2 linked regions of the Mesorhizobium japonicum MAFF 303099 genome follow. The protein of the gene in region 1 interacts with the protein of each later gene in a pairwise test. Links are inferred from orthologs where the notes say so. Each region holds a gene or a part of one and is shown on either strand. Other genes may lie near its edges. The genes, in order: cysE and cysK.

The links.
Region 2: the proteins of cysE (region 1) and cysK interact in binary tests that used the Escherichia coli proteins (3 or more experiments, as listed by UniProt). The link is inferred for Mesorhizobium japonicum MAFF 303099 from one-to-one orthologs.

What each region holds. Positions count from the first base shown.
Region 1 is NC_002678.2:120,910-124,020, forward strand. Bases 204-2,994 are described here. They hold cysE (serine O-acetyltransferase), read left to right. Parts: upstream 204-1,070; coding sequence 1,071-1,919; downstream 1,920-2,994. Other genes in these bases: MAFF_RS01745 (VOC family protein), read left to right, coding at 204-810; MAFF_RS01755 (DUF3126 family protein), read left to right, coding at 2,070-2,276; MAFF_RS01760 (hypothetical protein), read right to left, coding at 2,325-2,994. Outside these bases: MAFF_RS01740 (HD domain-containing protein), read right to left, coding at 1-44; more of MAFF_RS01745, read left to right, coding at 166-203; more of MAFF_RS01760, read right to left, coding at 2,995-3,056.
Region 2 is NC_002678.2:3,661,539-3,664,758, reverse strand. Bases 89-2,988 are described here. They hold cysK (cysteine synthase A), read left to right. Parts: upstream 89-998; coding sequence 999-1,979; downstream 1,980-2,988. Other genes in these bases: MAFF_RS18985 (glutathione S-transferase family protein), read left to right, coding at 2,392-2,988; MAFF_RS18995 (LysE family translocator), read left to right, coding at 201-818; MAFF_RS19000 (PQQ-dependent sugar dehydrogenase), read left to right, coding at 89-89. In the rest of the region: more of MAFF_RS19000, read left to right, coding at 1-88; more of MAFF_RS18985, read left to right, coding at 2,989-3,018; MAFF_RS18980 (RNA polymerase sigma factor), read right to left, coding at 3,055-3,220.

The sequences.
Region 1 (3,111 bases):
AGTTCCTGTTTCAGCAGTTCGTCGATCAAGGGCTGGTCTTTCATTTTCGTCATCCGCCCAGTTAATCGATCTCAGCCTCTTCGAGCCAGTCACTTCGAACCCTTGCATGGGCCGGGGCTCTGAGGAATGTTGCCGGTCCAGGAATATCCAACCCAGGAGGCTGACATGACCAATACGTCCGGCAGCGAGAACCCTAGACCGGGGACGATTGACATGAAGCTGGAGGCCGTCATCATCGCCGTTGCGGATGCCGACCGGTCCAAGCGTTTCTACAGCGGCCTGGGTTGGCGGCTCGACGCGGACTTCGTCGTCGGCGATGCCTTTCGGGTCGTGCAGTTCACGCCCCAGGGTTCGCCGTGCTCGATCCATTTCGGCAAGGGCCTGACATCAGCCGCGCCGGGCTCGGCGAAGGGACTGTATCTCGTGGTGTCCGATATCGAGGCGGCGCATGCCGAACTCGTGGCGCGCGGCGTCGAAGCGAGCGAGGTGTTCCACCGCGCGGGGCCCGGGCAGCCGGCGATCAGCGGCAGGCATCCGGAAGGGCGCAGCTATTCATCCTATGTCACGTTCAGCGATCCGGACGGCAACAGCTTCATACTGCAGGAAATCACCCAGCGACTGCCTGGACGCGTGGATCCCACCGACACCCTATTCACGTCGTCGCGCGAGCTTGCCGCGGCGCTGCGCCGTGCGGCGGCGGCACATGGCGAACACGAGCAACGAACCGGCGGACAGTATGACGTGAACTGGCCCGACTGGTATGCCGAATATATGGTGGCGGAACAGGCCGGCACGCCACTGCCGACTTGAACCGAGGTCCATCGCAGCGCGGTGTCATCGGCACCGCGCTGACCTTGAGCCCGCCATTAGATCGTCCGGGCGGCTGGGCGCGGAAGGCCGCTTCTGACGGCTCGGCGATCAAGGGTTCGTTTTCCATGGCTGCTTGAATTCCTGCGAACCAAATCCATTTGACACAGCACTAAGGAAAATTGAGTTCAATCATGCTATGATCTGGCTTATATGTGCGGCCGGACAACAGGCAAGCCAGCAGGACGCAGGACGAGACGTCGATGAACAGCATCAGCATTTCCCGCCATAGCGCGTTGCAGCCGGTCGATCCGATCTGGCGTTCGATCCGCGACGAAGCGATGGACGCGGTCAACCGCGACCCCCTGCTGGCCGCTTTCCTCTATTCGACGATCCTCAACCAGGAGAGCCTGGAAGAGGCCGTCATCCACCGGATCGCCGAGCGGCTTGCCCATCAGGATATCGGCTCCGATCTGATCCGCCAGACCTTCAAGACCATGCTGGCCGACGACAAGGAATGGCCGACCACTGTGCGTGTCGACATCCAGGCCTATTACGACCGCGACCCGGCTTGCGACCGTTTCATCATGCCGGTGCTCTATTTCAAGGGCTTTCACGCCATCCAGACCCACAGGCTGGCGCATTGGCTGTGGAATCAGGGCCGCAAGGATTTCGCGCTCTATCTGCAAAGCCGCTCGTCCTCGGTCTTCCAGACCGACATCAACCCGGCCGCGCGGATCGGCAAGGGCATCTTCATCGACCACGCCACCGGCCTCGTCGTCGGCGAGACCGCGGTCATCGAGGACGATGTGTCGATCCTGCATGGCGTGACGCTGGGCGGCACCGGCAAGGCTGGCGGCGACCGCCATCCCAAGATCCGCCGTGGCGTGCTGATCGGCGCCGGCGCCAAGATTCTCGGCAATATCGAGATTGGCCATTGCTCCAAGGTCGCCGCCGGGTCGGTGGTGCTGTCGCCCGTGCCGCACAACAAGACTGTGGCCGGCGTGCCGGCCCGCGTGGTCGGTGAGACCGGCTGCGACCAGCCTTCGCGCCAGATGGACCAGCTCCTGCCGTCGCAGTCGATGGACCAGGTGGTCAGCTTCGATATCTGATTTCAGCGCCGGCGCGCCGTCCGGCGCGATTGCGATTTTGCCCGGCGGCGCTGCCGCTTCCGGTGCAATACGGCTGGCTTGCCTTTACATCGCCATTGTCGACGTGCCAGAAGCGCCCTTCAAACCAGCAAGCCCGATGATCGGAGAAGACTGTCGAAGCCGGACGAAATCAGAAAGCTGGACGCCTATTTCAAGCGCGTCTTCCAGAACCCCAAGCTTGAGGTCAAGGCACGGCCGCGCAAGGAAGATTCGGCCGAAGTCTATGTCGGAGACGAATTCCTTGGCATCGTCTTCAAGGACGAGGACGACGGCGACTATAATTTCTCGATGGCGATCCTCGACATCGATCTGGGCTGAGCTCGTATCAAATGGCAGGCCGCGCCTGACGCGGCCTGCCATTGTCTCTCAATGTCCGGTCTTCAGCATTCGCCCGGCCTCTGCCATCATCGCCGCGTCGAGTGCCTGCCAGTCGCCAAGGAATTCCTTGGGAAAGCGGTAAGTGAGGCTGAGATCGTCGCCGACATGGACGTCCCGTTCGCACGGCGCCAGCGATTGACCGGCATTCGGCCCGCTCAGGCAGCGGGCCACGAAAGGGTCCTTTCCCGCCCGCTTGCCGACCACCAGCACCTCGTTCAGATAGCCTGATTTCTCGTTGAAGCCGTAGACCGTCGTGCCGCCCGCTCCCGGAACGCCGGGCTGGACGATCAGCGCGCTGTAGATCGGCGCAAACCGGCCGCTCATGTCGCGCGACATCATCTGCTGTTCGAAGGACAGGAAGATGATGCTTCTGTTGGCTTCCGAGTGATTGAAATCGTCGCGGGCCGCCTCACTGTACCCGTCCATCTGGGGATAGCGCAGATAAAGGTCGAGACGCGAAGCGACGCCGTCACGCCGGGCCTGTTCGAAGCGGATGAAATTGGCCGGCACGGAAATCACATTGTTGCCGATCACGACCCGGCGCACCGTCGTGTCGTCGGTGTATCCGGCCATGGCGATGGCATGGCCGAACCATTTGCCGCCAAGGCTGATCGCCACCGACAGCAAGGCAAGTGCGGCGAAGGCATAGAACACCCGCTTCATCAGCGTGGAATCGACCACAGTGAGTTCAGGGCCGTCGGCGATCGCTGCCTGCTTCATCTCGGTCCTTATCCCAACCGCCATTCCCGGTGTCCCCCGGCGGCACACATCGCGC
Region 2 (3,220 bases), 3.5 Mb from region 1 along the record:
TGGCGGTGGCCCATGACGGCGCGCTGATCATGACCGAGGATGGCAACGGCTCGATCTGGCGCGTGACCTATGATGGCGGCCGGTCCTGAGGGATCTTACTCGGATGGCGCGGTATCTGGTGCAATAGAATCCGGCTGCCAGGGAATTCAACCCTGGCCCGTTCCATGCGAAAAGGATCGCCTGATCCAGGACCACTCGCCATGACCCTCACCGGCTTCCTCGCCTACAGTGCCGCACTCGGCATCGCCGCCGCCATTCCTGGCCCCGGCGTCACAGCGCTTGTCGCGCGGGCGCTCGGCTCCGGCTTCCGCTCGTCGCTGGCCATGTCCTTTGGCCTGATGCTGGGCGACCTCACCTACCTGACCGCCGTGGTGCTCGGCCTCGCCTTCGTCGCGCAGACCTTCGGCATGGTGTTCCTCGCCATCAAATGGGCCGGCGTCGCCTATCTGGCGTTTCTGGGCTGGCGTTTCTGGACCGCCGGCATCACGCCCGAGACGGTCGAAGCCAGGAAGGGCAAGGGCGGACTGGTGTCGAGCTTTGTCGCCGGCCTCACCGTCACGCTCGGCAATCCGAAGACGATGATCTTCTACCTGGCGATCACCCCGACCATCGTCGACCTGAAGACGATCACGCTGGCCGATTACGGCATTCTCGCCGCGCTGACGGTGGTCGTGCTGTTCGTCGTACTGGTTCCCTACCTGGCGCTCGCCGCCAAGGCGCGCTGGTTCCTGAAATCGCCGCGCGCGCTGAAGCTGCTGAACCGCACCGCCGCCGGCTTCATGGTGGGCGCCGCGGCAGCGATCGCGGCCCGTCAGTAGCACGCTTTCAGCCAAAACATTCCGGGGCCAGGCTTTCCCGTGAAATGCTTTTCCGGGACAAGGGCGTTTTAGACACAGGCCCCACTCGGATATTTCCGGCCGACAGCTTATGTTGCGCGGCTGAAAGCCCTATCTTGCCGGCTGCAATGCCACTTGCCTGAAATCCTGGGAGCGAAACCAATGAACAAGCCCGTCACCTCCGCCCGCGTCCCCGGCCGCGGCCGCATCTACAGTTCCATCACCGACACGATCGGCGACACGCCCCTGGTCCGGCTCGACAAATTCGCCAAGGAGAAGGGGGTTGTCGCCAATCTCGTGGCCAAGCTCGAATTCTTCAACCCGATCGCCTCGGTCAAGGACCGCATCGGCGTGGCGATGATCGAGGCGCTGGAGGCGGCCGGCAAGATCTCGCCCGGCAAGACGACGCTGATCGAACCGACCTCGGGCAACACCGGCATCGCGCTTGCCTTCGCCGCCGCCGCCAAGGGCTACAAGCTCATCCTGACCATGCCCGAAACGATGTCGGTCGAGCGCCGCAAGATGCTGGCGCTGCTCGGCGCCGAACTGGTGCTGACCGAAGGGCCGAAAGGCATGAAGGGCGCCATCGCCAAGGCCGACGAGCTGGCCGCGACAATCCCCAATGCCGTTATCCCGCAGCAGTTCGAAAACCCCGCCAACCCGGAAATCCACCGCAAGACGACAGCGCAGGAGATCTGGAACGACACGCAGGGCGAGGTCGACATCTTCGTCGCCGGCATCGGCACGGGCGGCACCATCACCGGCGTCGGCCAGGTGCTGAAGAAGCTCAAGCCCTCGCTGCATGTCGTCGCCGTCGAGCCGGAAGCCTCGCCGGTGCTGTCGGGCGGCCAGCCCGGCCCGCACAAGATCCAGGGCATCGGCGCCGGCTTCGCACCAAAAATCCTCGACACCACGATCTATGACGAGATCATCAAGGTTTCCAACGAGGATTCCGTCGCCAATGCCCGCCTCGTCGCCCGTCTCGAAGGGGTGCCGGTCGGCATCTCGTCGGGTGCGGCGCTGCAGGCGGCAATCGTCGTCGGCTCGCGGCCGGAGAACAAGGGCAAGACCCTGGTCGTGGTCATCCCCGACTTCGCCGAGCGCTACCTGTCGACGATCTTGTTCGAGGGGCTGGGGGCTTAGGCGTTCGTACCTCGAAGATTGGCCTCAGCGGCCCCTCCCGGTCGTCATCCCAGGGCGAAGCAGGAGCGAAGCTCCGTCGCGTAGAACCCTGGGATCCATGCCGTGACCGGGGCCGAGGAATGCCACGGTCCAGAATGCTTGTCTTCCGCCGCTGCGTCTCGTCGAAATTAGCGGAGCTAGTGTTCTTCGAGACAATATCTGCAACGTCGTGACGTGGAGACGTCACGGCATGGATTCTAGGGTCTGCGCGCGTCGCTTCGCTCCTTGCTCCGCCCTAGAATGACGAAGTTGGTGGTGTCTTTCCTGGCCCGCTGAAAAATCCTCCCGTGGCGCCTGTGACCCGGCTTGAGCAGAACCCTGCTTCCGGATCATATCGCCCCGGTCCGCTTTGCGCGGACCAGGGGAGAATTTCATGTACAAGCTCTATACCCGTCCCGGCAGCGGCGGCTTCGTCGTCGAGGCGGCGCTGGCGCTGGCCAACGCACCATTCCAGCAGATCGACGTGCCGAAATCCGACCGCCCCGATCCGGCCTTCCTCGACATCAGCCCGCTGAACCAGGTGCCAGTGCTGACCTTGCCGGACGGCAGCTCGATGACCGAATCGGCCGCGATCTGCATCCTGCTCGCCGAGCGCCATCCCGATGCAGGCCTCGCGCCAGCGGTCAATGCGCCTGCCCGCGCCGATTTCCTGCGCTGGATGGCCTTCATGTCGTCGGTGCTCTACCCGGCGGTGCTGCGGTTCTACTACGCCCATCGCTACACGGCCGACGCCGACGGCACGAAAGCCGTCAAGCAGGCGGCAATCGCCGAGATGGACCGTGGCTTCGCCGTCCTCGATGCCGCACTGAAGGGTCGTGACTGGCTGGTTGGTGACCAGATGTCGCTGGCCGACATCTATCTCGTCATGCTTGTGGCCTGGCATCCCGACATCGGCACGGCGCGGGCGGCATGGCCTGATATTGAACGTCTCTGGGCCAGGCTGCGCGACCATCCGCTGCTGAAGACGCTCAACACGTCACACGAGATGTGGCCGACCTGAACGCCTGCGTGTAAGGCGGCGTCCTGCGACGCTTGGTTAGTGTCTGAGCGCCGCCCTTTTGCCTTGCAGGAAGCGGCGCACCGCCGGGTCGCGTTCGAGGCCGATTGCCCTGTCATAGGCCTCGGTTGCCTGCGGAACCTGGCCAAGCCTGGCCAGGAGGCCGGCCCGCGCCGCCCAATAGGGCTGATACTCATTGAGCCGC